Regions from separate parts of the Lachnospira intestinalis genome, predicted to be linked through region 2. Evidence: riboswitches for the same ligand, from Rfam matches in the RefSeq annotation. Region 2 holds a riboswitch; the other holds the start of a gene.
The links. Region 2 has a riboswitch for tetrahydrofolate ahead of WMO37_RS07960 (folate family ECF transporter S component). Riboswitches for the same ligand answer to the same signal wherever they lie in the genome.
Positions count from the first base shown of each region.

Region 1 (15,900 bases), on a different contig from region 2:
TTTTTAAGTGTTGCTCTTACTGCACCTTTTCCTGCAATTTCTTCAACAAACAGTTCTTCAATTTTATCACCGATTCCCGCTTCATATAAATTTATACCAAATATATTCGCATTTGACAATAAATTTTTAAGCTGGCCTGTATAGGACGATGGTTCTGCAAATCTTACACCATCAAGCTGTGCCTTTAATTCTTCTGCCATAGGGTCTGCTGACAATTCAAAGCTTTCTCCATTGTCATCAACGCCAAGAAGATACCGGCACCATCCGGCAATTGCAAGCGGTATTGCCGTAAGTGATTCTGCACTTCCCTCTTTTTCAACGTATGCTTTAATCGTTTCGCCATATCGTATGCCAACTTTTTGTGATGTATCCGTTGCAATTCTCTGCGGTGTATCCGGCATAAATGGATTCGGTATTCTTACATGAAGTACCTCATCTGCAAATTTTTCAGGCGAAATGATACCCGGATCCGTAACCACCGGCATCCCTTCAACCAATCCTATCCGTCTTACAAGCTCTGAAAGTTCCTTATCCTTCATTTCATCTGCAATAAGATTATATCCCAGAATGCATCCATATACTGCGAGTGCTGTATGCAGCGGATTCAGACAGGTCGTCACCTTCATCCGCTCCACTTTATTAACAGTATCCCTGTCTGTCATATACACACCTGCTTTTTCAAGCTGTGGTCTTCCATTTGGAAATCTGTCTTCAATAACCAGATATTGTGGTCCTTCCGCATTAACAAATGGCGCAATATAAGTCTTCTTAGACGTAATCACAGGCTTCATCTGTTCAACTCCTGCCTGCTCTAATGCTGCAGCCACTGAATCTGCCGGTCTTGGTGTTATTTTATCTATCATGGACCATGGAAATGATATTACATTTTCATCATTGACATAGTCCGCAAAATCCTGTCCTACATAGCCCTTTTTCTGCCACTCGCGGACCATTTCCGTTATTGAATTTCTCAGCTTTTCTCCATTATGTGAACAGTTATCCATAGAAACGACCGCAAGCGGTGCTTTACATGTATTAAATCTTTCAAATAAAAGTGCTGCCACAACTGCCATTGCCGATACCGCCTTATCCGGTCCATTATCTATATCACTCTGGATAAATGGGAAAAATGCACCCTTTGCATCACGCAGGGCATATCCCTTCTCTGTAATTGTAAATGAGATCATCTCAAGCTGCGGATTTGCAAAAATCTCCTTTAATCTTGACCAGGCTTGCCTTGATGCCGACTGTGCCTTCACCGCTTCCGTAAGAGAACCGAGTACCCTCTTGTCTGTACTTCCGTCTTCTTTTAGTGTAACCGCCATAACAAGATTGTCAAACGGCTCATAAATCTTATCCACAACATCAAAATCAAAGGTCTCCACGCATGTAATCCCTTTATCTGACACCCCCTGCTCAATTAACGAATCAGCAATTCCGCCTATAAAAATTCTAAAGATATTGCCAATACCAAAATGAACCCATACCGGTGATGCCTTTGTATTCTCTGCTACCTTTCTGACATCATATGCCGGCAGTTTTATACCTGCCTCTTCCCATGCTGTTTTATCTTTAATTCCATCTATTGAAAGTTTCATATTCATCCTCATTTCTGAGCAGCCTGTTACGAAAATGCAATGAGATATCCGCAAAGATAATTTCCCATCTGCCATTATAGCCGGTTGTTTTTGCTCAGAAACAACCGGCTGTGTAATATCTGCGTTACAACATACCGTATAAGCAAATTACTGTCCTGACTTGTCTACGGCTTCCCATAAGCCATTCAGATAAGTTGCTCCCAATGCCCTGTCATACAGACCATATCCCGGCATTGCAACTTCATCCCATATCATTCTGCCATGATCCGGTCTTATTGCCCCATCAAATCCGGTATCATATAAAGTCTTAATAATCTTATACATATCCATTGAGCCATCTGATGATAAATGTGCAGCCTCTTCAAAATCCCTCGGTGAATTATATTTAAGATTCCTTACATGGGCAAACGGAATTCTGCCTCTGCATGCCTTAATAATCTCACAAATATCATTATTCTGGTTTGAACCAAATGAACCTGTACAAAGAGTAATTCCATTATACGGCTTATCAACTGCATCAAGAAGACGGGTAACTGAATCCTTTCCTGTCATAATTCTTGGGAGGCCAAAAATCGGCCATGCCGGATCATCCGGATGAATTCCCATTTTAATATCATACTTTTCACATACCGGTCCGATTGCTTCCAGAAAATATACAAGATTATCAAACAACTTTTCTGCATCAACATCCCGGTACATTTCAAAAAGCTCTTTTAATCTGTCTAATCTCTCCGGTTCCCATCCCGGCATTACAAAGCCATTGGACATTTTTTCAACGGATTCCCTCATATGTTCCGGATCAATCATATCTACGGTGTCCTGATTATATGCCAATACCGTCGAGCCGTCCGGCCGTACCCTTGCAAGCTCTGTCCGCGTCCAGTCAAATACAGGCATAAAATTATAACATACCATATGAATATCCGCTTCGCCCAGTGCCTGCAGCGTTTTAATATAATTATCAATATGCTCATCTCTTTTTGCAGTTCCAATCTTAATGTCATCTGACACATTCACAGATTCAATCCCTGCAATTCCAAGTCCTGCATCGTTGACAATCTTTTTAAGCTCTGCGATTTCCTTTGGCAGCCATAGTTCCCCTGCCTGCTTTCCAAAAAGCGTCGTAATGACATTCTTTACTCCCGGAATCTGTCTGATCTGCTTAAGGGTAACACTGTCATATCCCGGTCCGTACCACCTTAACGTCATCTCCATTATAAAATACCTCCTTAAATATAAAATACATGTCTTATTTCTTTGTTATCATCATACTAACATGTCAGTGCTAACATGTCAATGTATTTTTTTATACAAGAAGGTTATTTATTAAAATTGTTTTATCGCAGCTTCATTGTCCCTGCCCTGCTTATTGCTCCCACACTGTATAAAGAACCAAACGCACACACGCCGGTATTTTTCTTTTGACTCATCCTATATGCCAACTGAACTGCTTCCTCTATGGTATCCATTACAGATACTGCTCCTGTATAACCGCATTTTCTGACTGCATCTGCGCACTCATCCGCACTCATGGCACGCGGGCTGTCCGGTGCAATCGTGATAAAAGCGGCTGCGTATGGAAGCATTGTCCTAAGCATCTGACAGGAATCCTTGTCGCGCAGGATTCCTGTTATAAAAATAAACTTTTCGCCTGCAAAGTAGTTTTCTAAATTTGAGCGCAGCGCATTGATTCCATCCGGGTTATGCGCACCATCAACAATAAACAGCGGTGCTTCTGACAAAATTTCAAACCGCCCCTGCCAGTAAACGTTTTTCATTCCGTCATAAACTGCATTTACCGGTATCCGATATCCCTTCCGGATCAGACAGTCCATTATTTCCAGTACAACCGCAGCATTTTCACACTGATAATCTCCCAATAAAGAAAGTCTTATGCCTGCATACTGTTTATACCCAAAGGTCTGTCCATGTATGCTTCTGTCCGTAATTTTAATATTTTGTACATCCGTGCTTTTAAAACCGGCTTTCTTTTCCTGACATCTTTTTATCAGTACATTCATGACGGTTTCACTCTGTCCGGCTATTACGACCGTTCCGTTTTCTTTAATAATCCCTGCTTTTTTCTGCGCAATTTCTTCCAGTGTTGTCCCCAGAAATCCCATATGGTCATAATCAATATTGACAATTGCTGCAACCTCCGGAACTTCAATTACATTGGTTGCATCATCACAACCGCCCATGCCGACTTCCAGCACCACAAAATCACACCTGTTTTCATTAAAATATAAAAAAGCGAGTGCCACAGCCTTTTCAAATTCAGACGGAACATCTGTCATCTTTGCGCATGCATTTCTTACCAACTCTGCATATCTTACAAATTCTTCTTCGGAAATCATTTCTCCGTTTATCCTGAACTGTTCCCGGTACACAGATATCACCGGCGATGTAAAAAGCCCTGTCTTATATCCTGCCGCTTTAAGAATTTCTGCTGTCATGGCACACACAGAACCTTTTCCATTAGTTCCCGCAACATGGATAAATTTAAGCTTTTTCTGCGGACAGCCCAGTCTTTCCAGTAATTCTTCTATTCTGCCAAGACCAAGCCTTATGACTCCGTTATGTGATTCCTTTATAAAATGCTCTGCTTCTGTATATATCATACTTTTCCTCTTGATTTTAAATTTATGATAATGAACCATCCAGTCTGCTTAACAGCTGTCCTACCGTGCAGCCTAAAACCGGATGTCTGTGATACGGCGCAATCTGTGCCATCGGAATTAATACAAAACCGCGGTTCTGCATATCTATATGCGGCACGGTCAGCGCAGGGGTATCTATGATACAGTCATCGTAAAACAAAATGTCCAGATCCAATGTCCTCGGTCCCCAGTGTATGGTCCGTTCACGCCCCGCTTCTGCCTCAATTCTGTTAAGAAGCGCCAGCAGTTCTTCCGGATACAGCAGTGTTTTAATCTCTAATGCCCCATTTAAAAAGACATCCTGTTCAACACCGCCGTAAGGCTCTGTCGTAATATAATCGGATACCTTTACGACCTTACAATACGAATGGTTTTTTAGTTTTTCTACAGCTTCGTCAAGATATGCTTTTTTATCGCCCATGTTCGACCCGGTTGCAATATATGCCCTGTGCCATCCTCTTGATATTTCAACACTGACACTGTCTACGGGAATCGCAACAGGTGCCCACGGTTTTTCTATTTTCACATCTACTTTTTCCGCCAAATCATACCGCAGCAGTAATTCCTGTGCAAGTTTCTCGGCAACGGTTTCAATCAGTTTAAATGTATTATTCTGAAAGAACTTTAAAATATCCCGGCTTACATCCCCATAATTTACGGAACACGCCAGATCATCCGTCAATCCCGCTTTCCGGGTATCGGTATACACCACGACAGAAACCAGAAATTTCTGTCCTAACATATTCTCGGCTTCAAAAACACCATGGTTTCCAAACACAACTAATTTATCAATTGAAATTTTATCCACGTTAATCCTCATTTCTAAACAGCTTGTTGTAAAGCGGCGATTTCTCATCTGCCATCTTTGTTATTATTTTGACAGGATTGCCTCTGTCATCTTAATAATTCTGTAATTTTCTTTTACATCGTGAACTCTTACAAAGGAACAGCCTTTCATGACACCGATAACCGTTGTCGCCAGTGTTCCCTCCACCCGCTCGTCCGCCGGTAAATCAAGTGTCAGTCCAATCACGGATTTTCTGGACGTTCCAAGTAATACCGGATAATTGAGCTGCTTCATGATTTCAAGATGATTGATAATCTCAAGATTCATTTCATACGTTTTGCCAAATCCCACGCCGGGGTCCAGCATAATCTTATCATCGGGTACATTGGCTTTCTTTGCAATTGCAATGCACTCCTGCATATCCCGGATAAAATCTTTTTGAAAATCATCATATACGGCTTCATTCCTGTTATGCATAAGGCAGCATGCCGCATTATATTTTGCTGTATATGCTGCGACTTCCGGGTCATGCTTAAAGCCCCAGATATCATTTACAAGGTCCGCTCCCGCCTGCAATGCCGCAAGTGTGACCTTCCCCTTATAGGTATCAATTGAAACCGGAATATCAAAATGCTTTTTCACCGCCTCAATCACCGGCGTTACCCTTGCAATTTCTTCTTCTTCAGAAATCACTACATGTCCCGGCCTGGTGGATTCCCCTCCGATATCAATGACGTCCGCTCCATCCCGTATCATTTCCTCTGTATGCTTTAATGCTGCATCCAGCGTATTAAATTTACCGCCATCCGAAAAAGAATCCGGTGTTACATTCAAAATTCCCATTATATAACAGTGGCTGCTTAAATCAAACTCTTTATTACCTATTTTCATACAATCTCCATTCCTTATCTGCTGCTGCCTGCAGCTTATTAATAATCAATTTCCAGATTCATCTTCTGTCTGTCCCAGTTACATTCCGCCTGCGCCGCGCACGCAAAACAGTTTCTTGATTTCTTATCCGCCCAGTATAACATTTCGTATAAAGGCGTGTCCGCGCCGGTGTCTTTTATCCGGTGATGTAGAATAAAGTCCTTTATCAGGCTGATTTCTTCTTTTGCAAAACCGCAGTCCGGCAGGATTCTGTCACACAGGGCCGCTCCCGCCATTTCATGTGGAATCCCTTTTTCTATCTGATCTATTCTTCCGATATCATGCATAAATGCCGCTGCATATATGACCTCTTTTGATATGGACAGTTCCTGTTCCACCGAATAAATATACATCAGTCTTGCTACATCCAGAAAATGCTCCAGCGTATGATTACAAAATTCCCGGTGTTCCTCAGCCTTTTGCAGCGCATTATATTTTTTCTGATATAAAGGATGTCTATATATTAGATTTACACGTTTCATGTCTTCACCAATCCTTCTAATATCAGCCGGACACCCGCTTTTATTTTTTCACTCTCCATCTTTTCCTCTTTTTTTATGTAAACAAAAAAGCATTCATACCCGTTCTCAGGAAATGAATGCTTTATATTTTCTGACAGCGGATGCGAAGGCACATCGCAAATCCGCTTTACAGGGATTTTTCGTCCAATGGCAACTTCCCGTCCATTGACACTTTACGCATGACTTCTACTCTGTTCACATCTATTTGTTTTTGCATCTTTTACTATATCTGTTATACTGCCAATTGTCAATCCTGTTTTTAACAGGGCGTTATACATTGTAATTTGCAGTTTTATTAAAATCCGGCTGGTTTTTCAGCCGGCCATGATTTTCTGAGTGCCGCATAGGAAATTAGAAAGTTGGCAAACCAGCCGGCCGGTACAGCAAGCCATACATATGCAATGCCAAAACGCGGAGCACATATAAGGGCAACCAACAGACGGATTGCAAGATTTACCATATTAGCAATGAGGAATGGCCGCATGATTCCAAGTCCACGAAGAACCCCGTCTGTTGCCATCTTGATACCCATAAAGATGAAAAAATAGCCAAGCCATTTCATATAATCCCCGGACACCTGATATGCTAAATCGGTTCCATCCTTACCCAGGAATAACGAAGAAATCTGAGTATGTAATGTTTCAATCACTATAAAGGCAAGAACTGCAAAACATATATCTAATACAATTGCAGCATGGTATCCTTTTTTGATACGCTGGTTCTGTTTTGCACCCAGATTCTGGGAAACATATGGTGAAACGGCATTTCCAATGGATACAAAAATCAGGGAAAAAACATTTTCTACTCTCATTGTTGCCGAATAACCTGCAAGCGCCTGTGTACCGAATGGATTTACAACCGCCTGTACTATCATCATGCCAATAGATACTGTAGACTGCTGCAAAACAGATGGTACAGCAATTTGAAGCATTGAATATAACTCCTGCCTGTCAAACCGTTTAAAGCTGCTTTTATACCGGCGCATCCGGCAAAAGAAAATCAGAAGTGAAAAAACAGCAGAAATCCCCTGTGCAATCAGCGTTGCAAGCGCTGCACCAAACACGCCAAGCCTTAAGCCTGCTACCATCCAAAAATCCATAAAAATATTCAGAATAGAAGAAAATATCAGAAGTCCCAGCGGAATCTTTGACTCACCGATTGAGGTGAACATCGTTGAAAGGATATTATACATAAACAAAAACGGAAATCCTACAAAATAAACACGCAGGTATAATACTGCTTCATCCAGTATATCAGCAGGTGTCTGTAATGCATTCATCATTATATTAGAAAATCCAAAACCAAATACACCCAGAAGTATGCTTAGAATCAGAAAACTAATCAATGATGTTGATACGATTGTTTTCATTTTACTATAATCCCTGGCACCAAAGTAGCGGCTCACAAGCACCCCTGCACCTACACCGGCACCAAGTGCCACACAAATGAATACATTCGTAAGCGCAGCACAGGCTCCAACTGCCGCAAGTGCAGAAGAACCGACAAACTGACCCACAATAATTGAATCAGCCATATTATATATCTGTTGGAAAAAGCTTCCCAGAATCATAGGCATTGCAAAAACAGTCAATGCTTTAAGAGGTGCATCTGTAATTAAATATTCATCCTTTGACATTATTCTATTCCTCCATAAATCCACAGCTTTTAGCCGGAAGTACAAGCATAGCATCCATATACCCCCACCGGAAGCGATGCCGCAGCATACATGGGAGTTAAACAAATGTCAATAATCTTGTGGTTTATTCTCTGCCAGTCTCATAACTTCCTTCCATGCCGGTGAGAACAGGTAATAACCTATCATTGCAAACATTCCAAAACTGAAAGATATTGGAAAACACAGCATTACCCATGTTCCATCAAAATATCTGTTAATAATATATGCACTTGGAATTCTGACTGCCCAAAGCATGAGAATATTAACAATGGTCGTATAACGCACCCTTCCTGTTCCATTTACAATAGATATTATACAATTAAAAATAGCATAGAACCACTGGGAAAGCAACATGACAACAACATGTCTGCTCGCATACATCAGCACCATTTCATCTGATGAAAAGAAACGTATCAACGGTTTATGTATCATAATGAAAAATAAGCCACAGCCAAGGGTAATAAGTCCGGAACATATTGGAATTTTCCAGTGTCCCTCCTTAATTCTATCATATTTTTTTGCACCGTAATTCTGCCCTGAAAATGTAGTGGCTGCCGAAGACAAGCCGGTAATTGCTATATTGGAGCAGCCCGTAATTCTTCCTGCTACTGCACCCCCTGCCATAAATACGGCGCCCTGGGAGTTATTAAAAGTCTGTAATGCAACATGCCCTAATGAATACAGCGAATTATTAAGTCCGACAGGCAGACCAATTGCCAGGATATCCTTCATCATTTTTCCTGAAAATCTTCGTGGCAGGAATGTAAACTGAATCTCCGGAAACATCTTTCTTATATAAGCAATACTTACAAGCCATGAAATAAACATCGCTATACTTGTAGCAAGTGCTGCACCTGCCACATCCATGCCAAATCCTGCAACAAATACTAAATCAAACACTATATTGGAAATACAGGATACAACCAGAAACCATAATGAAGCCTTGCTATCCCCAAGTCCTCTTAATATTCCGGCATTCATGTTATAGCCCAGATTTCCAAGCGTACCTAAGAATACTAATCTCGTATAGATTAGTGCAGCATCCCATACATCCTGCGGAACTTTCATAAATTCAAGAATATACGGTGCTGCAAACCACCCCAGAATTCCAACCGGAATTCCTATAATATAGATAAATGTTATTGAGGTTCCACATATTGAAACAACCTTATCGGATTCCTTTGCTCCGGCATATTGTGATATAAGAATAGACACACCGGTTCCTATTCCCAAGAAAACACATAATAATACTTCAACCGGCTGCGAACTCGTTCCGACCGCCGCCAGCGATGTATCACCACAATATTGACCTATTACAAGTGCATCGACTGTTGTATATAACTGCTGCAAAACATTTCCAATAATAATTGGTATCGCAAACAGTATAATGTTTTTCATAATATGACCTATCGTCATATCAATCTGTCCTTTTCGTGAAACTGCCATCATTTACTCCTTATTATAAAATAATCCATTCATTTCTGCTACTTATAATAATACTGTAATTTAATGCCATTTTCTAGCGATTTATGGCATGAACTACAGAAAAAGTATCCATATTTTATTTTATGATATCAGGAGCAGACGGTTTGAATCTGCATAAGCTATGTGCTTGTAGCGCGCAAAAAATGCAGCAATGATTTTAAATTCATTGCTGCATTCTTTTCAACTGTTCCCTGCGGGAATCGAACCCACAACTAGCGCTTAGGAGGCGCTCGTTATATCCATTTAACTAAGAGAACAAATAAGGACAGTCTGAAGATTTCAGACTGTCCTTATTCTATCACAATTAGCTAAAACGGTCAATTGCTTTCTCGTTATGCCTACTGTAACTTGAACTTGTTGATTGCTTCTTTTAATGCAACTGCGATTTCATCAAGCTCTACTGTGCACTGATTTAAATTGTGCATTGTTGCATTAACTTCTTCTGCGGAAGCAGTTACTTCTTCGGATGCAGCTGCTGTTTCTGTAGAAATAGAAGCGACATCTTCCATTCTGTCAATTACATTTCCTCTGCTGTTATCCATCTGCTCATTTAACTTGGCAATGTTGTCAAGACCTTCCGTTAAAGCGTTGATAGAGGTTGAAATTGTATTAAACAGATCCTTTGTATCCTGAATAGACTGGTTCTGTTCAGTGATAATCTGGTTCGTTTCATCAAGTGTCTTTTCTACCAGTGCAGACTTATCTGTAATCTCGGCAACAATCTGCTTGATTTCATCGGTTGACTGCTGTGACTGTTCTGCAAGCTTTCTGATTTCATCTGCTACAACTGCGAAACCTCTGCCGCTCTCACCTGCTCTTGCCGCTTCAATACTTGCATTCAGTGATAACAGATTCGTCTGTTCTGTAATTTCTGTAATGGCATTGGAAATGAAGTTAATCTTTTCAATACTCTGAATCATTTCATCTACAACGGACTGGGAAATCTTTGAATTTTCAATAGACTGCTCGCCCTTGCCGATTAAATCTTCTACAATCGTGATACCCTTGTTACTCATCTGCTGGGTTTCAATCGACATATCGTTAATATCACTGACATATGCCTTTGTTTCGTGTAATCTCTCTGCGAGATTTTCAACTTCCTTCGTCGCATTGTTCGTGCTTTCCGCCTGCCCCTGTGCCCCGATGGATACACTCTGGATTGCTTCAGAAACCTGATTTGTTGTTTCGGTTGTTGTCTTGGAAATCTCAGAAATATTATCTGATGCCTTGATAATAACCTGTGAACGTTCTTCCACATCCTTAATCAGTATGGATACATTATCAACCATTTCATTAAAGTTACCTTCAAGTTCACCAAACTCATTCTTCTTCTTAATTGGAATTCTCTGTGTTAAATCACCGTCTGCAACAGCCTGCATAACACTGTTAATCTTCTTGATTTCCTTTGTAAACATCATTGTTACAAATAATGCAATGACAATACCGATGATAAATGAAATAATACCGGATGAAATCGTTGCATTAACAATCTTATTCACAACGCTTGCTGTTTCATTGGAACTGATAAAACCAACCAGTGTCCAGTCTGTAATTTCATCTCTGGCTACTACAACGTGTACTGTCTTTCCGTTAATCTTTTCATCAAAATCCTGAACATTGTAAATTTCTTCCGGCGACTCTGCGTTTAACTTACTCCAGAAATTGTAGCTGCTTACACTGTCTGAAGAATATGTATTCTTATCGTTATTTACAATAATCTTACCATCTTTGTTTACAAGAACCACATAACCTGTATTTAACAGACCGATGCTCTGTACATAATTGGTCATTTCTTCAAAATTAATATCCATGGCAACTGCACCATAGTTGCTGTTATCTGAATACTTGATTTCCTGTGAAACGGTAATGACAGTATTTCCCTGTGAATCTGTATAAGGATCTGTAAACTGTGCATATACGCTGTTTCTTGCAGGTGAACCGATTGTAGACTTATACCAGTCTTTTGCTGTATTATTCACACCGTCCTGGATAGACTTTTTGTTACCCAGCTTATTCTTTGTATTATCCCACTCTGTCCAGCCTGTGATCAGGTGTCCCGTAACAGTTGAAAAATACGCTCTTTCTGCACCGTTTGTAACTTTAACGGAAGCAATTAATGCATCCTGTACTGTTGTTACATTCGTATCATAATCGCCCCTGTCTTCCAGATGCTTTACGGCATCATTTCTTGTTAAAAGGTCTATTGGCTGACTGATATTTTTCAGATAATTAGTAAATCCCATCTTGGTTTCCTGTAATGTCTGTACACTTGTCAGCTTCAAATTTTCTGTCTGGGCTGATTTTGTTGTTTCTATTGCCCTGAATGCAAGTATCAATGTTGGAATCAAAATTGCCAGTACAAAAAATCCGACAAGCTGCACTCCGATTCCACGAAGTTTCTTACTCATAATTTCATCTCCTATTAATATTCTTAAACTCTTATAGTTATTCACTGTTTCATATTAACACAATCTCCTATAAATTGCCATTTATTTTGCAAAATTAATATTTTATTAACATTTTATTAAAATTGCACTCTGCCCTGAAGCCATACCTGTCCCTTAAAACGCCGTCCGACTGCCGGTTCCCCCAGCAGATCCGCTTCGTTAATCGCCATGCGGAACACCATATTGTTACATTCCAGTGTCATCTGGTAGACTTTCTCATCTGTATAAGTATTTCTTACCTCCGACAACTCCAGAATTTCCCCCATCACAGAATACTGGTCACATTCGACACCGCACGGCATAAATGTTGAATCTACGATGGAAAACACATCTTCATGGATAATACGGTGTGAGATTTCCGTATAAGTATCAATATCTTCAAGGGTCAGGCTCTCCATTGCCTGTTCATCACCCCTTTTAGCTGCCGCAATACGCCGTCTTCTGCTTTCCTCCGCTTCTTTATCCTTTTCCTGCTTTTTGCGGATTGGAAGCAGTATCATCCCGCCAATGGATAATGCCGTCATGACTGCCCGTTTACCCGGAACCGGATTTTTTACGGAAGCACCTCTTGTGTCCAGCAGTTCCGGAAGCTTCTGATTCCCTGCTGCTTTAACCAGATAATCCAGATAATCCATAATATTCTGTAAATAAAAAATCAGCGTAACCCCTGTCTTTGCCTCATCACAGACTGCTGCAAACGACTCCTTATCCAGATGCCGCTCTATCGTAATCTCATCATTCTGCGTTCCCACGCTTCCCATTAAAAATGGAAAATGATATTCATAGACAAACCGGTTTTCCTCATATCTTCCATAAATATAAACGCCCATGGATTCGCCTGCTGCTACCACCATTGAACCCCTGTTTAATTTTTGATTTTTCAGCACCAGCCCCTCATCAATGCACTCTTTTATCCCCTCTTGTATAAATTCTGCCTCAGCTTTGGAATCCATCCTTGAAAATCCAAGCGCTCTCATATATAAATTCATATATTATTTTTGAATAAACTCCTCTGCTTATAATGTATCGACAATAAATACCGTCAGATACTTTAACAAATCTTTTTCCACTTCTTCTTTATAATCTGTTCCATCTGCATATCGCAGCATACGGATTACCGGACGGTCTGTAACCTCCCGGTTCTGGCGTACAACCACACCGATTTCTCCTTCATTCGTCATGACATTCATGCCAACCGGATACACTGCTACCGATTCAAGCAGCTTATTCGCAATGGTCGCATCATATTCCATGCCCGTATGCACCTTGATATACTCGATGGCTTCATAAATCTTCATCTTCCGGTTACCGATTCCACTCACCAGGCTGTCAAAATCATCACAAACGGATACTAAGCGCACTTCTGCCTTTAACTTGCCATTTCTCTGCTGGAACGGAAAGCCTGTTCCCTTTACGTTTTCATGGTGAAGAAGAATAATCTCTTTTGCCGTATCGGACAGCCATTCTTCTTTTTCTACAGAGCTGTATCCATAGATGGTATGCTTTTTATATTCCAGTAAATCCCTGTAATTCATATCTTCAATACTAATATTCTCATACGGTACGCGGATATACTTTAAACCAATATCATGCAGAATCGCCCCAAGCGCCACATTATGTACCTGACGCTCTGTCATCTTCAGCTTCAATGCCAGAATGGTTGATAATGAACACACATTAATACAGTGTGTATACATATCTGTACTGACATTGCGGATTTCCGTCACATTGGTCAGGACATCATGGTCTGAAAGTACAGAATCAATAATATTTTCTGCCGCCTCTCCAATCTTTTTTAAATCCGAATTATGTTTATAAATATGTCTGTCAAGAATCCCCGCGACAATTTCCCTTGAACGGTCTGTCGTTTCATCCAGCCTGTATATTTTCTTTTGCTGCGGCTCTTTTTCTTCTTTCCGTTCTTTTACAATCTGTCCGCTGCCGGTCTGTTCTTTTACATATACATAGCCGATCCGCTGGTCCGTCAGCTTTTGAATATATTCTTCCTTTAACTCTGTATCGGACTGTACAAGAACCGTATCAGATGCTGACATCACAGGGACTGCCAGTATTTCATCACCTTTTAAATCTTTTACATCCACACGTATCATAATAACTCCAATCCGTTACTCCAATAACTTCTGCATATAAATTTATTCCTGTATACAGCTTTTATTTTTTATCCAATCCTTTTTATTAAAGATATCATAAATTTATATTTTTTACAAGACAAAGCGGACGCCTAACTCTCATTTAGCGCCCGCTTTTTTTCATTTTTTTAATTATTTATGCAATCAGATGTTGCGGTCAAAATTCCCCGCCTATGATATCTGCAACTATTCTTCTGTATCGTTTTTTTTCTTTTTAAAAAGTACAAAACCAATCACTGCCATGCTGGCAATCAGAATAATCACGATGCCGACCACCTTGCCAGATGAAACAGAATCACCTGTCTGAACCTGTGTTTCCTCTGCTGCATTGTCTGCCGCTGTTGTTTTTTCCGTACTCTCCGTATTCTGGATTGTCGGATTTTCCGGCTGTTCCGGTGTTGTCGGCTGTTCCGGTGTTGTCGGCTGTTCCGGTGTTGTCGGCTGTTCCGGTGTCATCGGCTGTTCCGGTATTGTCGGCTGTTCCGGTGTTGTCGGCTGTTCCGGTGTTGTCGGCTGTTCCGGTGTTGTCGGCTGTTCCGGTGTCGTCGGCTGTTCCGGTGTCGTCGGCTGTTCCGGTATTGTCGGCTGCTCCGGTGTCACGGCTGTATCTTTATACACAACTGCGTAAGTTGAGAACTGACCGGTTGTAAATGTAATGGTCATATCATCCTGATTGAATTCAGAAGATAAAACAACTGCATCCTTTCCATGAACTCTTACAATATCATACGTTCTCTTCTTTGATGTATCCGTATTGCGAAGGCTCTCAGGAACTGTAATCTTCATTGTCAGCGCCTCATTTGTATCTGTAACAACACGGGTACTTTCTCCAACTTCCGCTTTTAATACAATATCAAGATACATTCCGGCACTCTGTCCGTCTGATAACTTCTTTGCTATCAGTTCCTTCTCTGTATCTGAAACGGTTGCGGTAATATCTGCTATATGAAGAGATATCGCTGTCTTTGCACCATTGGCCGCAGACTTTTGTTCTTCCTGTGTCAGAACCTTCTTTACAATGTCATCGGTTGTTCCCTCAACTGCAACTGCCGGTGTATTTTCACCTGCAACAACATCAATGCTTACATCAGTTTTACCGTTGTTGTCATCGCCCTTGTTGTCGTCAAGTTTCGGAATAACTTCGGTTTTTGTTTCACCGCAGACCGTACAGGTATAAGTCTTTACGCCCTCGGCTTCTGTCGTTGCTTCTGTTGTAACCTTACCTTCATCCCATACATGTCCTGTTGCCGGAATTTCTTCTTCCTTTGTGTCTCCGCAGACTGTACAAGTGTAAACTTTTACACCTGTTTCGGTACAGGTTGCTTCTTTTTCGATTGCTCCGTCATTCCATGTATGCTCTGTGTGTTCTTTATGTACATCATTGTAAGCTGTCTTTTCCCACTGCAGTGTTGTCATCGTCAGCTTTCCGGCACCTGTGTAAGGCTGTACCTGTGTTTCAAGGTCTGATGCCGCGTACAGGGTGTAGCCGCTGTATGGAAGACTTTCTATAAATTCTCCTCTGTCCTGAACTAATGCCGTTTCGCCTTCTTTATTCGTGTTCAAGGTTATCTTTAATTCTTGTTCTTTGCCATCCAGCAGATACATCGTGTTAAATGCATTAATATAGCCGGCCTCACTGTCACCGTT
Region 1 covers NZ_JBBMFS010000009.1:6,784-22,683, reverse strand. Annotated here, with positions in the region: gene WMO37_RS10595 (mannitol dehydrogenase family protein) at 1-1,598, opposite strand, end outside; gene uxuA (mannonate dehydratase) at 1,746-2,813, opposite strand; gene WMO37_RS10585 (bifunctional folylpolyglutamate synthase/dihydrofolate synthase) at 2,936-4,219, opposite strand; gene folK (2-amino-4-hydroxy-6-hydroxymethyldihydropteridine diphosphokinase) at 4,242-5,066, opposite strand; gene folP (dihydropteroate synthase) at 5,130-5,936, opposite strand; gene WMO37_RS10570 (HD domain-containing protein) at 5,975-6,457, opposite strand; THF riboswitch at 6,590-6,692, opposite strand; gene WMO37_RS10565 (MATE family efflux transporter) at 6,792-8,132, opposite strand; gene WMO37_RS10560 (MATE family efflux transporter) at 8,241-9,617, opposite strand; tRNA gene WMO37_RS10555 (tRNA-Arg) at 9,842-9,913, opposite strand; gene WMO37_RS10550 (methyl-accepting chemotaxis protein) at 9,995-12,064, opposite strand; gene WMO37_RS10545 (DUF3881 family protein) at 12,181-13,092, opposite strand; gene WMO37_RS10540 (HD-GYP domain-containing protein) at 13,120-14,214, opposite strand; gene WMO37_RS10535 (pectinesterase family protein) at 14,440-15,900, opposite strand, start outside.
Region 1: linked by a shared signal. The riboswitch ahead of WMO37_RS10570 (HD domain-containing protein) and the one ahead of WMO37_RS07960 (folate family ECF transporter S component) in region 2 are both predicted to bind tetrahydrofolate.

Region 2 (15,900 bases):
AGATTGATTCCAGAATTAAAGGCACTTGCACCGGAAGGGGATTCAAGAATCAGTGCCAATCCGCATGCAAACGGCGGTAAACTGTTACGGGATTTACGCCTGCCTGATTTCAGGGAGTATGCAGTAGATGTTCCGTCACCGGGTGCTAAAGAAGGTCAGGATATGATTGAGCTGGGCGGATTTATCAGAGATATTTTTAAGCTCAATGAAAAGACCAGAAACTTCCGTATCTTTGGACCGGACGAAACGATGTCTAACAGACTGGGTAAAATTTTTGAAGCAACCAATAGGGATTGGAACAATGCATTAAAGGACAATGATGAATTCCTTGCAAAAGACGGACGTGTTATGGACTCTATGCTGTCAGAGCATATGTGCGAGGGCTGGCTGGAAGGTTATCTTTTAACAGGACGTCACGGTTTCTTTGCAAGCTACGAAGCATTTATCCGAATCGTGGATTCCATGGCGGCACAGCATGCAAAATGGTTAAAGGTATGTTCACAGCTTCCGTGGCGCCAGTCTATTGCCTCATTAAACCTCATTTTGTCTTCTAATGTATGGCAGCAGGACCACAACGGATTTACACATCAGGACCCGGGCTTCTTAGACCACATTGCCAATAAGAAAGCAGACGTTGTCAGAATGTATCTGCCACCGGATACAAACTGCCTGTTATCTTGCTTTGACCACTGTATCAGAAGCCGTGATTATGTCAATGTACTGGTAACTTCAAAGCACCCAAGACCACAGTGGCTGACCATGGAACAGGCTGTAAAGCACTGTACACAGGGTGTCGGTATCTGGGAGTGGGCAAGCAATGACCAGGGACAGGAACCGGACGTAGTTTTAGTCGGCTGCGGTGAAACACCGACCATGGAAGCCCTTGCGGCAGTCACCATTCTGCGCGACAATCTGCCGGAATTAAAGATTCGTTTCATCAATGTTGTCGATTTGTTTAAATTGCAGTCCAATACACAGCATCCGCATGGATTGTCCGATACGGACTACGATGCACTGTTTACAAAGGATAAGCCGATTATCTTTGCATTCCACGGCTATCCGACACTGATTCATGAACTGACATACTACAGACACAACAGAAATCTGCACGTATTCGGCTATCAGGAAGAAGGAACGATTACAACACCGTTTGATATGCGTGTCCAGAATGAAATCGACCGTTTCCATCTGGTAGAAGCCGCTGTCAATGCGCTGCCGCAGCTTGGAAACAAGGGCGCGTACCTGCTTCAGAAAATGCGTGACACACTTGTAGCACATAAGCAGTACATCAGCGAATACGGCATGGATTTACCGGAGGTACGCGACTGGAAGTGGCATACACCGGAAAACAACGATTAAAATGAATAAAAATTCATACTTTATTCATAAAAAAACAATAGAAAATGATTGAAAAACATTGACATAGGTGTTAAAATAATAAAAGCTTTTAAAAAACACTTTTCTAAAAGCTCTAAAGTTTAACAACCTATGTCAATGTTGTATTTGACAGAAATATTTATCTGAAATGGAGAAACGATGGAAATTATCAGTGTGAAAGAAAAGGAATTTAAGGAGTACGGAAAGGTTATTGAGGGGCTGGACGTAGCGCAGCTTTTACAGAAAATGCAAAAGACACCGTTGCCGGACGATGTCATTTACGAACCATCTGATGCATCCCTTGAAGCGCTTGAGGTGTGTGAAGTTTTAAGGAGAAGCGTATACGGCGGACTGCCGGTACAGATTGGATACTGTAACGGACACAACGAAAAGTTGAACGGTTTAGAGTATCACAGAAGCTCAGAAATCAATATCGCTGTGACTGATATGATTTTACTGCTTGGAAAACAGCAGGATATAGAGTCAGATGACACGTATGACACCGCAAAGGTTAAAGCCTTTTTCGTACCGGCGGGAACGGTGATAGAAGTTTATGCGACAACCCTGCATTATGCACCGTGCGGTGTAGATAAGAAGGGTTTCCGCTGTGTGGTAGTGCTTCCGAAAGGAACAAATTATCCGATAGAACAGCCGCATTTATTAAAAGAAGATAAGCTTTTAGCTGCGTCCAACAAATGGCTGCTGGCGCATGAAGAAGCAAAGATAGCAGGCGCATTTAACGGGCTGAAAGGTGAGAACATTTCCATCGGAAATCTGTAACAGCACAGACGGCAAAACAGCCGGTTTAAAAAGTAAATACAAAAAACAAATGTTAAAAATAAAAAACATCAGGAAAATCAGAAAATATAAGGGTGCCGCAGTGTCGGCAGAATGGAGGACAAAATGAATAATATGCCAGAAATGAAGGTCGGAATCGTCGCAGTCAGCAGAGATTGTTTCCCGGAATCTCTTTCCGTAAACAGAAGGGAAAATTTAGTAAATGCATATACACAAAAGTATGGAAAAGACGACATTTACGAATGTCCAATCTGTATTGTTGAGAGTGAAATCCATATGCAGCAGGCATTAGAAGATATTAAAAAGGCAGGCTGTAATGCGCTCTGCGTATACCTTGGCAACTTCGGACCGGAAATTTCAGAAACCATGCTTGCAAAGTATTTTGACGGACCGAAAATGTTTGTTGCGGCGGCCGAGGAAACCTCCGCAGACGGCGGACTTGTACAGGGCAGAGGTGATGCATACTGCGGTATGTTAAATGCAAGCTACAACTTAAAACTGCGTAATGTCGGCGCTTACATACCGGAATATCCGGTCGGAACCGCAGAAGAATGTGCAGACATGATTCATGAATTTTTGCCGGTGGCACGTGCAGTATATGGACTCAATCACTTAAAGATTATTACTTTCGGTCCGCGTCCGACGAATTTCCTCGCCTGCAACGCACCGATTCAGCAGCTCTACAACTTAGGTGTTGAAATCGAAGAAAATTCAGAACTGGATTTATTTGAAAGCTTTCACAAGCACGCAGGCGATGAGAGAATCCCGGCAGTTGTAAAGAGCATGGAAGAAGAACTCGGCACAGGCAACAAAAAGCCGGAAATATTAAACAAGCTTGCACAGTATGAACTGACACTGCTTGACTGGGTAGAAGCACATAAAGGCTCCAGGGAATTTGTGGCAATTGCAGGAAAATGCTGGCCGGCATTCCAGACACAGTTTGGTTTTGTACCGTGTTATGTCAATTCAAGGCTGACTGCCATGGGAATCCCGGTTTCGTGTGAAGTCGATATTTACGGTGCATTAAGCGAATTTATCGGCTACACGGTAAGCAAAGACGTTGTAACACTGTTAGATATTAACAATTCCGTACCGGCAGACATTTATAACGAAGATATCAAAGGAAAGTTTGACTATACACAAAAGGATACGTTTATGGGCTTCCACTGCGGCAATACGGCGGCATGCAAGCTGTCCTTCCATGAAATGCGCAATCAGATGATTATGGCACGCTCCCTGCCGGAAGAAGTAACAAACGGTACATTAGAAGGGGATATTGTTCCGGGTGACATTACATTCTACAGATTACAGGGAACGGCAGAAGGCGGTATCCGTGCTTACATCGCACAGGGCGAAGTCCTTCCGGTAGCAACAAGGTCTTTTGGTGCAATCGGTATTTTTGCAATTCCTGAAATGGGCAGATTCTACAGACACGTATTAATCGAAAAGAACTTCCCGCATCACGGTGCGGTTGCATTCGGACATTTCGGAAAAGCCATTTTTGAAGTATTTAAGTATATTGGTATCGAGGATATCGGATTTAACCAGCCAAAGGGCATGCTTTATAAGACGGAAAATCCGTTTGGCTAAGATACCATAGATAAAAATATACGGCCGGTTTATACCGCAGGCGCATGAACCGGCGCAGATAAAAATGCCTGTGGAATGGAGAAAAATATGTATTATATTGGTGTGGACTTAGGGACTTCTTCTGTAAAGCTTCTGCTTATGGATAAACAGGGGACGGTTGTAAAAACGGTTTCAAAAGAATATCCGATTTCGTTTCCAAAGCCCGGCTGGTCAGAACAGAATCCGTATGACTGGTATGAACAGTCGGTTGCGGGAATCCGTGAACTGACAGTGGGCATAAAGAAAGAAGAAGTGGCAGGTATCAGTTTTGGCGGACAGATGCACGGACTGGTAATTTTAGATGAAAATGATAAGGTGATTCGCCCGGCAATCCTTTGGAATGACGGCAGAACGACAAAAGAATGTGAATATTTAAACAATACAATCGGCAAAGGAAAGCTGACAGAGTACACGGCAAACATCGCATTTGCGGGATTTACGGCACCGAAGATTTTGTGGGTACGGGAAAATGAACCGGAAAATTTCCAAAAAATCCGTAAAATCATGCTGCCAAAGGATTATCTGGCATACCGTTTTTCCGGTGTACACGCAACCGATGTATCGGATGCATCCGGGATGCTTTTATTTGATGTCAAAAACCGCTGCTGGTCTGAGGAAATGTTAGAAATATGCGGTATTTCAAAAGACTGTATGGCAAGAGTTTTTGAAAGCTATGAATGTATCGGACATCTGACAGAGGAAGCAGCAGAAAAACTGGGGCTTACAACAGATACGGCAGTCATTGCGGGAGCCGGGGACAATGCGGCGGCAGCAGTCGGCACGGGAACGGTCGGTGACGGAAGCTGTAACATTTCACTGGGTACAAGCGGTACAATTTTTATTTCAAGCATGACATTTGGTGTTGATGCAAATAATGCCCTTCATGCATTTGCCCATGCAGACGGTCATTATCATTTAATGGGATGTATGTTGAGTGCTGCCTCTTGTAATAAATGGTGGCTTGATGATATAATAGGTACAGGTGACTATGCAAAGGAGCAGGAAGGCATTACCGATGAGATGCTTGGCAGCAATCATGTTTTTTATCTGCCATATCTGATGGGTGAACGTTCTCCGCACAACAATCCGCTGGCACGGGCAACGTTTACAGGCATGACGATGGACACGACAAGAACCGATATGACACAGGCTGTTTTAGAGGGGGTTGCATTTGCAATCCGGGATTCCTTTGAAGTGGCAAAAAGCTTAGGTATGAAGATTACCGAAACCAAAATCTGCGGCGGCGGTGCAAAAAGTCCGCTGTGGCGCAAGATGATTGCCAATATTTTAAATATAAGGGTATGTGTACTGGATAAAGAAGAAGGACCGTCCCTTGGTGCGGCAATGCTTGCGGCAGTCGGCACGGGTGCTTATGAAACGGTAGAAGCGGCGGCAGGACAGATTGTCCACGTTGTGGATACGATTGAACCCGATGCAGAAATTGCGGCACGCTACGAAGAAAAGTATCGTCAGTTTCAGCAGATATACCCGGCATTAAAACCGGTGTTTGATAGTATAGCACAGAGTTCATTTTAGTTTAGAATCGAGGAGAGTATGAAGTTTTTTATTGATACAGCGAATGTAGAGGATATTAAAAAGGCGAATGATTTAGGGGTGATTTGCGGGGTGACGACGAATCCGTCACTGATTGCAAAAGAAGGACGGGATTTTAAAGAAGTCATTCAGGAGATTGCATCTATCGTAGACGGACCAATCAGCGGGGAAGTCAAAGCCACGACAACCGATGCCGAAGGCATGATTGCAGAGGGCAGGGAGATTGCCGCAATCCATCCGAATATGGTTGTTAAAATTCCGATGACGGCAGAGGGCTTAAAGGCAACCAAAGTATTATCAGGCGAAGGCATCAAGGTCAATGTCACTTTAATCTTTTCAGCCAATCAGGCACTGCTTGCAGCAAGAGCGGGTGCGGCTTACGTATCGCCGTTTCTTGGCAGATTAGACGATATTTCACAGCCGGGGATTGACTTAATTCAGACGATTGTAGACATTTTCAGCAATTATGACATTCAGACAGAAATCATCTGTGCAAGTGTCAGAAATCCAATCCATATTACAGACTGTGCACTCGCAGGTGCGGACATTGCGACCGTACCGTACAAGGTTATTGAACAGATGATTCACCATCCGCTGACCGATGCGGGCATTGTAAAATTCCAGAATGATTATAAAGCAGTTTTTGGTGAATAAATTCAGTTCGCGATTCCTTAGGCATTAAAATGCCTGCGGAATGGAGATTAGAAGATACAGATAAACGCCGTCTGCGGCATGGAGGAAGTATGATTACAACGGAAAAAATCACAACAACGGACGTAAAACGTTTCAATAAAAACCGAATATTCCGGCTGATTCATTATGCGGATAAGATTTCAAGACAGGAGATAGCGGATATTTTACAGTTATCCCTGCCTACGGTTAATCAGAATTTAAAGCTTTTATTAGAGAAAAATCTGATTGACTTTGTGGGGAATTTTGAATCAACAGGCGGTAGAAAGGCACAGGCAATTACGGTAAACGGGATGTCAAAGTGTGCGGTCAGTGTCAATCTTTCAGATGCCGGCATTAAAGTGTCCCTTGTCGATTTAAAAGGGGAGATTGTCTTTTCGGAAAAAAAGAGCATTTCTTTTACGGAAGATGCCGTTTACAGTGAGAGTATTGCGCAGCTTGTAAAAGATGTGATTTCCCGCAACAATGTCGCAGACGAAGATGTTTTGGGTGTGGGAATCACAATTCCCGGTATTTTTGATAATGACAATAAGACACTGGTGTTCTCCCCGACCATGGGAATCCGCAATTATCCGATAGCGGAGCTTACCAAAGCAATTCCTTATACCTGCCGTGCAACCAATATTACAAGGGCAAATGCGTATGCGGAATTCTGGTTTGACAGAAAATTTGAGAATCTGACTATGAATAATGTGGAGGATTTTAACCGTTCTGCGGCATCGGGTCAGTCTGATGCAAAGCTGTACGTCATGTTAAATACAGGTGTCGGCGGGGCATATATCGATAAAGAAAAATTACAGACCGGTGTGCATAACCGTTATGGCGAGTTTGGACATATGACGATTCATCCACATGGCAGAAAGTGTTTTTGTGGAAAAGAAGGCTGTTTTGAAGCGTATGTGTCAGCAAGACGGCTTTCGACGGAGCAGGATTGTACGCTGGATGAATTTTTCAGCCAGTTACAGCAGGAAAATCCCCGTTTTATCAAGGTGTTCGAGGAATATTTAGATGATTTGACAACAGGCATTAACAACCTGTATATTATGTGTGATGGAAATGTTGTTGTCGGCGGTCCGGTTGCAAAATATCTGGTACCGTATCAGGATAAAATCCGCAGAATGCTGGTTGAAAAGTATTCATTTGATACGGACGGTTCGTATTTCAGTTTTGCACAGTGTACGGCAGAACAGGCAGATACCGGGGCGGCACTGATGTTTCTTGGAGAGTTTATCAGTAATATCTAAGGAGTAGCGGGGCAGATATGCCACGGTGTAAAAAATGATGAATACCATGAAGAATTTCAGAAAGAATTTTAATTTAAAACACTGCGTCATAAGATTTATTATGGCGTGGTGTTTTGTCTGTCTTATAGAGGCAGTATGGATTGCGGTGACGGCAAAAAAGAAGATGAGTACTTTATCGTATGTAGGTGAAGTGCCGGTTGCTTTACATATACTGACGATTGCCGTTTTGTTTGCTGTATTGTATATCTTGTTTGAAAAAATAAAAAATATCCGGACAGAAAAAATGCTGCTGGTACTGGTAACGGTGCTGTATGCATTCACCGCAGTTATTCAGACACCGGATGTCTGGTTTTGTACCGGGATGGTGCTGTTGCTGACATTTACGTTTTCTTATGCGTTTGAGTCGGAAGCCTGTACAGATATCGATATGGATAATACAGCCGGAACGGCGACTCAGGCGGGAACATCGCAAGTCAATACGCAGAAAAAAGGCGAACTGTCCGGCAGAAGGGGTCTGCACATCATTTGTATTGTATCCGGTGTCCTTTTTGTGTTGTTTACGGGTGGCTGTACAGCATTGCGGGTGCTTGCCTATGAAGCACCGAATTTTGACTGCGGGCTGTTCTCACAGATGTTTCACTATATGAAGACAACATTTACGATGAATACAACCAGTGAGCGTGACCACCTGTTATCGCATCTGTGTGTGCATATCTCGCCGGATTTTTATCTGCTTCTGCCGTTTTATGCACTGTATTCAAAGGCAGTGACATTACAGGTCATGCAGGCAGTGGTGATTGCACTTGGGATTGTGCCCTTGCTCGGCATTTGTAAAAATCACGGCTTAACCCGCATGGAATCCGCATTGACAGTGAGTGCATACTGCCTCTATCCGGTAATGAGCGGCGGTTGTTTTTACGATATCCATGAGAATCTGTTCCTGCCGCTGTTTATATTGTTGTTTTTGTATTTTCTGGAAAAGGAAAATTTAAAGGGCAGTATCATCAGTCTAATCTTACTGCTGGGGGTAAAAGAAGATGCGGCGGTGTATGCGGTGTGTATTCTTGTTTACATGCTGTTTGTCAAGAAAAAGACAGGCTGGAAGCGCCACAGTATCATGCTTGCGGCAAGTCTGCTGTATTTTATTTTTACAACGGTGCTTTTGTCGGTCATCGGGGACGGTGTCATGACATACCGTTTTGACAATATGGTGTACGGGGACAGCGGCAGTATGTCTGGCATGATCCGCACCGTGCTTGCAGACCCAGCGTATCTGGTGACACAGGTACTTACACAGGAAAAGCTTGAATTTATCATGCAGACAATGGGCGCACTGCTGTTTTTACCGCTGGTGTCAAAAAAATGGTCCCGCTATATTTTAACAGTACCCTACATTTTGTTTAATTTAATGTCGGATTACACGTATTTTCACAGCATTTATTTTCAGTATGCATTCGGTTCGGGTACACTGCTGTTTTATCTGGCAGTAGTCAATCTTTCGGAATTAAGACGGGAGCTGCGCGTGCGTGCCGTTCCGATGCTTGCAGCGGCATGTCTGCTGTTTTTCGGGGCAACGGTATATCAGAGAAGCTCGGTTATAGAGCGCTACAATTCGGCATATAATCAGGAAGTTTATGCCAATTTTAACGAAGCACTGTCCCTGATTCCAAAAGATGCCGGCGTGACGGCAACCACCTTTTTGTGTCCGGCACTTTCCGACAGGGATATTCTTTATGAATTGTATTACACTGATAAAACCACAGAGTACATTGCGCTGGATCTGCGCACAGGCAGTACGGATTTTAATGTGGATGATTATTTAAATAACGACCGTTATGAAACCATTTATTATAAGGCATTTCAGATTGCAGTGTTTAGGGATTTGCAGTATAATGATGAAAAATGAGCATTGGAGGAAAGTATCAGTGATGAGAGCATGGGAAAAGAACATTAGGAGAGTAGAACCATATGTACCGGGCGAACAGCCAAAGGTGGATAATGTCATTAAGTTAAATACGAATGAGAATCCGTATCCGCCTGCACCAAAGGCATATGAGGCAGCAAAAGCATTTGATATGGATAAGTTAAGATTATACCCGGACCCGGAGTGTTCTGCACTGGTTCATTCAATTGCACAGTATTACGGCATGGATGATAATGAGGTGTTTACCGGTGTCGGTTCGGATGATGTGCTTGCCATGTGCTTCCTGACCTTTTTTAACTCCGAAAAGCCGGTATTATTCCCGGATATTTCGTATTCATTTTACAGTGTATGGGCGGATTTATACCGGATTCCGTATGAAACACCGGCGTTAAACGACAAGTTTGAGATTGTGCCGGAGGATTATTTTAAGGAAAACGGCGGTGTGATTTTCCCGAATCCGAATGCACCGACAGCCCTGCATATGGATTTGGAAAAAGTCGAAGAAATTATCCGTCACAATCAGGATGTAGTTGTCATTGTGGATGAAGCGTATATTGATTTTGACGGCAGGTCTGCAAGAGAACTGGTTCATAAATACGACAACCTGCTGGTTGTACAGACATTTTCAAAATCCCGCTCCATGGCAGGTATGCGAATCGGCTATGCATTTGGTAATAAGGATTTAATCAAGGCATTAAACAATGTGAAGTTTTCATTTAATTCTTATACAATGAATGCACCGACATTGGCATACGGCGTGGCGGCAGTGGAAGATGATGCTTATTTTAAAGAATGTGTGGAAAAAATTAAAAATACAAGAGAAGAAGCGAAAAAGCAGCTTATGGCACTTGGTTTTACTTTCCCCGATTCTACGGCAAACTTTATTTTTGCGACACATCAGCGCGTACCGGCAAAGACGATTTTTGAAGAATTAAAGAAAAGAAATATTTATGTGCGCTATTTTAACAAGCCGCGGATTGACAATTATTTAAGAATTTCCATCGGAACCGATGCGCAGATGCAGGCACTGTATGCCGCATTAAAAGAAATCGTAAATGCATAGGGCAGAGGGGAAAAGAACGGAGTAAGAAATGGCAGTCCCATTTGAAAACAGAAATTTTCAGAAAGAACTGGAAAAAAAGTTACAGGAATTACAGCAACAGGACGTAAAACATCTTTTACTGCACAGCTGTTGTGCACCGTGCAGCAGTTATGTGATTGAATATCTTTCACGATATTTTCAGATTACGGTGTTTTATTACAATCCGAATATCTCTGCGGAAGAAGAATATCGCAAGCGTGTTCTCGAACAGCAGCGTTTTATCAAAGAATTTCCGGCAAAGTATCCGGTTGATTTTGTCGAAGGTGATTATGAGCCAAGGGTCTTTTTTGATACGGTGAAAGGATACGAACAGTGTAAGGAGGGCGGCGAGCGGTGCTTTTTGTGCTATGAGCTGCGCCTAAAAAAGACGGCGCAGCTGGCGGCAGAAAAAGGATATGACTATTTTACAACCACGCTTACTATCAGTCCGTTAAAAAACAGTGTGAAACTCAATGAAATCGGACTGCGGCTCGGAGAAGAATACGGCGTGCCGTATCTGCTGTCGGACTTTAAAAAGAAAGAGGGCTATAAGCGCTCCATTGAGCTGTCAAAAGAGTATGGTCTGTACCGTCAGAATTATTGCGGATGTGCGTATTCCCGTTGATTTTTCACCGGAAAATGTTATATACTAAAGAGTAGAAAAACCGGATATTCATCATGGAAAACCGCCGGAAAACGGCAGAAATGAGGTATGATTATGGCAAAAAAATTTGCAAAGACATTAGTGGGAATCGGTGCGGCAGCAGTTGCCGGAAAAGTTGCTTACGATAAGTACAAGACCGTAAAGGAAGCTTTTACAAAAGAGGAAAATGAAAGCGTAGATGCAGAAGTTAAAAAGTACAATGCTATTTTTGAAAAGAAAGTTGTAGAAGTAGAAGATGAAGAATTTTCAGGCTGTGAAATTAAGACCGTCGGTGCAAAGGCAGTGCTTGATTTAGGTCTGGCAGTTTTTGAAAAAGACGTTTATATTAACTTTAACAGTACGGCAAGTACACTCACAATTATTCTGCCGGAAGGTGTGAATGTGGCATGTGATATTGAAAAGAGCGTCAGCAGTGTGAAAAATCTTGTGGATAACGTCGACGAGGAAGGAATCCATACGGTATATGTCATCGGTAAGGCGGTTGGCAGCAGTATCGAGATTATTCCTGTGAACTTCTATATGGATGATGACGATGATTTTGAAGATACTGATGAAGATATTTTTGTAGATGAAGACAAACAGGAAGCTGCAGCAGAGAAAGAAGCGTTACAGCCATCAGAAGATGGCGAAGCAGACGACAAGCTGGATATTGAAGAAGTTGAATAACCGATGAAGTACAGGGATAAAATCATTGCATATTTAGATACGATAGAGCCGGGGACAGTTTTAAACCTCAACGGACTGTATGAGAAGCAGTTTTATAAGATGTCGCAGGCGGCATTCTTTAAGGCAATGGAGCGGCTGGTGACAGACGGGATTTTACTGCGTGCCGCAAAGGGCATGTATGTCAAAGCCGGCTCGCCAAAGGAAGCACAGGAAGCCGTGTTAAATTACTACTTCGGAGAGAATAACGACAATGGAATGTACATCGGGTATCATTTGTATCACAAGTATGGAATCACGGAAGAAAAAAGTGATGTTGTCGAACTCTATTCCAATAAAATGACAAAGCAGACGGCAAATATCGGCAATATTCATGTGAAAAGAACAACGATTGTATTAAACTATGAGAATACAAGAGTGGTGGAAGCACTGGAGATTTTAGAACATTTTGATGAAATCGAAGGCTTAAACAAACACAAATTTGCACGGTATGCCAGACAGTTTGCAACCGGTTATCAGGATGCGGCGGCAGTCTACGTCATTGAGAATATGAAGTATAAAAAGCGCACGGTTGCGTTTATGAAGAAGATTCTGGATATGTATAAAATGGAAAATTCACTGGGACAGTTTATCAGTTTTGCCACGCGTTACCGGCTTCCGGCAGTACAGCGGGTTGCAAAGTTATAGTCGGCATGATGGCAGCTTTGCCGTGGTATTCTGTAAAAAAATGAATTTAGGGCTTTACAACAGTAAAATATGTGTATATAATACGTGTTATTGCGAGAGCAATAAAAATAAAACATAAGAAGCAGAGTAGGACTGTGCGCGTTAAGTGCCGGATGAACAGGGAGTTGTCATCCGGACGAAAAGAAAGATCTTGCGGTGCACAATCCGCATCCCGCTGCTACATAAATATACATATATATATCGTGTACCTCTTTATGTAGAGCGAAGGCTACTGCAAAGGAGGTATTTTTTATGACAACATTTTTACAAAACTTCAAGGATTCTTCACAGGAATTCAAAAACGTCAGGTCACTGGTAACAGCCGCACTGCTGATTGCACTGCATACGGTTTTAGCGTACTTTGTATCGTTTCAGGTGACACCGTCCCTGCGTATTTCCGTTTCGTTTCTGGCAAATGTCGTAACGGGTGCAATGTTCGGACCGGTTGTGGGCTTTATCTGCGGCGGTGTGGGTGACATTGTGCAGTTTGTCATTAAACCGACAGGACCGTATTTCTGGGGCTGGACAATCAATGCAGCACTTGCGGGACTGATTTATGGCGCATTTTTATACAAGAAGTTCCCAAGAAAAGGGAAAGTATTTGACATTGCCTTTTTTATCCGTGTCGTACTGGTGCTGGTAATTGACACACTGCTTGTCAATGTCCTTTTGGGAACATACTGGGTTCATGTGATGTACGGAAAAGGATTTGCATTTTATCTGACGACACGCTTTATGAAAAATATCATTCAGCTGCCGGTAAATATTATCCTCACCTACTATGTCCTGTATTTTGTAAGGGTTATTAAAGAAAAAATAGAATAGTCAAAAGCGGAAAAGAGATTAGTGTGAAAAATAACGCTGATGCGCTTATTTTTCACACGGCTATTTGTTTCTGAGCGAAAACAAATAGCCATGATTGCAGATGAGAAATCGCCTGCGCGAATTTCTCATCGCAACTTCACGACAAAGTCGCTCAGAAATGAGGATTATTATGAAAAAAATTATGATTGCATCGGATATTCACGGCTCAGCATATTATTGCAGACAGCTGCTTGAGCGTTATAAGGAAGAAAAAGCAGAACGCCTGATTCTTTTAGGAGATATTTTATATCATGGTCCGAGAAATGACCTGCCAAAGGAATATGCACCAAAGGAAGTGATTGCAATGCTTAATCCGCTGCGCAATGAAATCCTTTGTGTCCGTGGTAACTGTGATACGGAAGTTGATCAGATGGTACTCGATTTTAATGTATTATGTGAACAGGCATTTGTCGATGTGAATGGAAAAACACTGGTACTGGCACACGGACACAAGCTGGACGAGAAAAATATTCCGGCGTTAAAAGAAGGAGATTATCTGGTATGCGGTCATACACACATTCCAAAGTGCGAAAAGCGCGGTGATTACACCTATATTAATCCGGGTTCTGTGTCTATTCCAAAAGAAGGAAGCGCACACAGCTATGTTATTTTAGAAGATCAATTTTACTGGAAAGACCTTGACGGAAATGTTTATATGACTGAAAGATAATCTACACAATAATTTATACTTTATTAATTGATTTTGTGGATAAGTATGATACAGTAGATATAGTGAAATGATAAAGAAAGGGCGCTGTTTACCGGCGCGTGTACTGCAATGGAAAGATGGAAAGAACGGATGGCACGGTTTATGATTGGCCGTTACGGCATGGACCAGCTGTCTAAGATGGTAAATTATATCAGCTTTGCTTTATTGATTCTTACTTTATTTACACATAGTATGCTGCTGTATATCCTGGCTGTGGGAGGAATTGTATATTCCTACTACCGTGCATTTTCAAGAAATATTTCAAAACGTTACAGTGAAAATCAGGCGTATTTAAAGGTGAAATACGATGTGTTAAAACGGTTCAATCAGTGGAAGATGCGTATAAAGGACAGCAAGACCCACCGCATTTTTAAATGCCCAAGCTGTTCCCAGAAAATCAGAGTGCCGCGCGGCAAAGGCAAAATTCTGATTAAGTGTCCGAAATGCCGGATTGAATTTACAAGAAAATCATAGATTGAAACAATAAAATTGCCAGAACAGTCTGTGACAAAAAGCATATAATAAAAGAAAAGCAAGAAAGCTGCTGTGCATAGGTGCATAGCAGCTTTTTTAGGAGCAAAATGGCAGACCAGAAACTTGAAAACCTGTTAAATATCAGCCTGCAGGCGACGAAGGAGGAACGGGAAAAGTCAGAAGAACTCGGCATCGGATATGACCCGGAGCAAAATACATGGGAGCTGATTGTGCGCTATACGGGCAGCTTAGACGGGCTGAGAATACGCTATCCGCAGATTCGGATACGGGAACTGTTAAACCAATATGCAGTGCTTATTGTGCCGGAAACGCTGGTAGATGCAGTTTCGCAGGAAACGGTCATAGAGTATGTCGAAAAACCCAAACAGCTGTATTTTGAATTACAGGCAGGCAAAGCTGCATCCTGTATCAATGCAGTACAGCAGGGGATGAATAATCCGTTTGGACTTTTCGGAAAAGGAACGATTGTTGCCGTGATTGATACCGGTATCCGCGCAGAAAGCATGGAATTCCGCAATGCGGACGGCAGTACACGCATTTTAAATATATGGGACCAGACAACCGGAACCGAGTATGACAGAAGCCAGATTGATGAAGCTTTGCAAAATGAAACAAAAGATACAGCAGGTATTCCCGGAGCGGATGTATTAGGACACGGTACACAGGTTGCTGCGATTGCCTGCGGCAGCAGCGGTGTGGCAGCTCAGGCGGACATTCTGGTAGTAAAACTGGGACTTGCGGCTAAGAACGGATTTCCACGTACGACACAGTTAATGGAAGCACTGGATTATGTAGTCAGGAAAGCGATAGATTACGGGAAACCGCTTGCGGTCAACATCAGTTTTGGCAACAATTACGGGGACCATACCGGTAGTTCTCTGTTAGAAAATTTTATTAATGATATTGCAGACAGCTGGAAATGTTCTATCTGCATCGGGAGCGGCAATGAGGGGCTGGGAGCAGTCCATACAGGCGGAACGCTGACAGAAGATATGGAAGAAACGGTTGAGCTTGCTGTCAGCAGTTATGAAACGGGACTTAGTATCCAGATATGGAAAGATTACTGGGACGATATTGCCGTGGAAATCATTGCGCCGTCCGGCAGAAATCTGGGGCGGATTCAGGAGAACAGCCGTGTCAGCCGGATCCGTTATAAAGATATGGAACTGCTTACATATTTTGGAGAACCTTCGCCGTTTAGGATTCGTCAGGAAATTTATATTGATATGATTCCACAGACAGTATATATACAATCCGGATTGTGGAAACTCAGGCTGATTCCGCGTTCTATCCGGAACGGACGATATGATATGTGGCTGCCGGCACAGGGCGCGCTAAACTTTGGGACGGGATTTACAAGCCCTGACAGTGCATCGACATTTACCATTCCGTCTGCGGCGGCAAAAGCAGTGACAGTGGGGGCGTATGATGCGGGAACGGGCAGTGCGGCTCCGTTTTCGGGGCGGGGTTATATCGTGGAAA
Region 2 covers NZ_JBBMFS010000005.1:204,876-220,775, forward strand. Annotated here, with positions in the region: gene WMO37_RS07905 (phosphoketolase family protein) at 1-1,359, shown strand, start outside; gene WMO37_RS07910 (DUF4867 family protein) at 1,537-2,157, shown strand; gene WMO37_RS07915 (L-fucose/L-arabinose isomerase family protein) at 2,281-3,765, shown strand; gene xylB (xylulokinase) at 3,853-5,340, shown strand; gene fsa (fructose-6-phosphate aldolase) at 5,359-6,012, shown strand; gene WMO37_RS07930 (ROK family protein) at 6,102-7,292, shown strand; gene WMO37_RS07935 (DUF2079 domain-containing protein) at 7,327-9,198, shown strand; gene hisC (histidinol-phosphate transaminase) at 9,221-10,279, shown strand; gene WMO37_RS07945 (epoxyqueuosine reductase QueH) at 10,308-10,922, shown strand; gene WMO37_RS07950 (hypothetical protein) at 11,016-11,627, shown strand; gene WMO37_RS07955 (hypothetical protein) at 11,631-12,311, shown strand; THF riboswitch at 12,432-12,530, shown strand; gene WMO37_RS07960 (folate family ECF transporter S component) at 12,603-13,175, shown strand; gene yfcE (phosphodiesterase) at 13,345-13,884, shown strand; gene WMO37_RS07970 (hypothetical protein) at 13,993-14,397, shown strand; gene WMO37_RS07975 (S8 family peptidase) at 14,505-15,900, shown strand, end outside.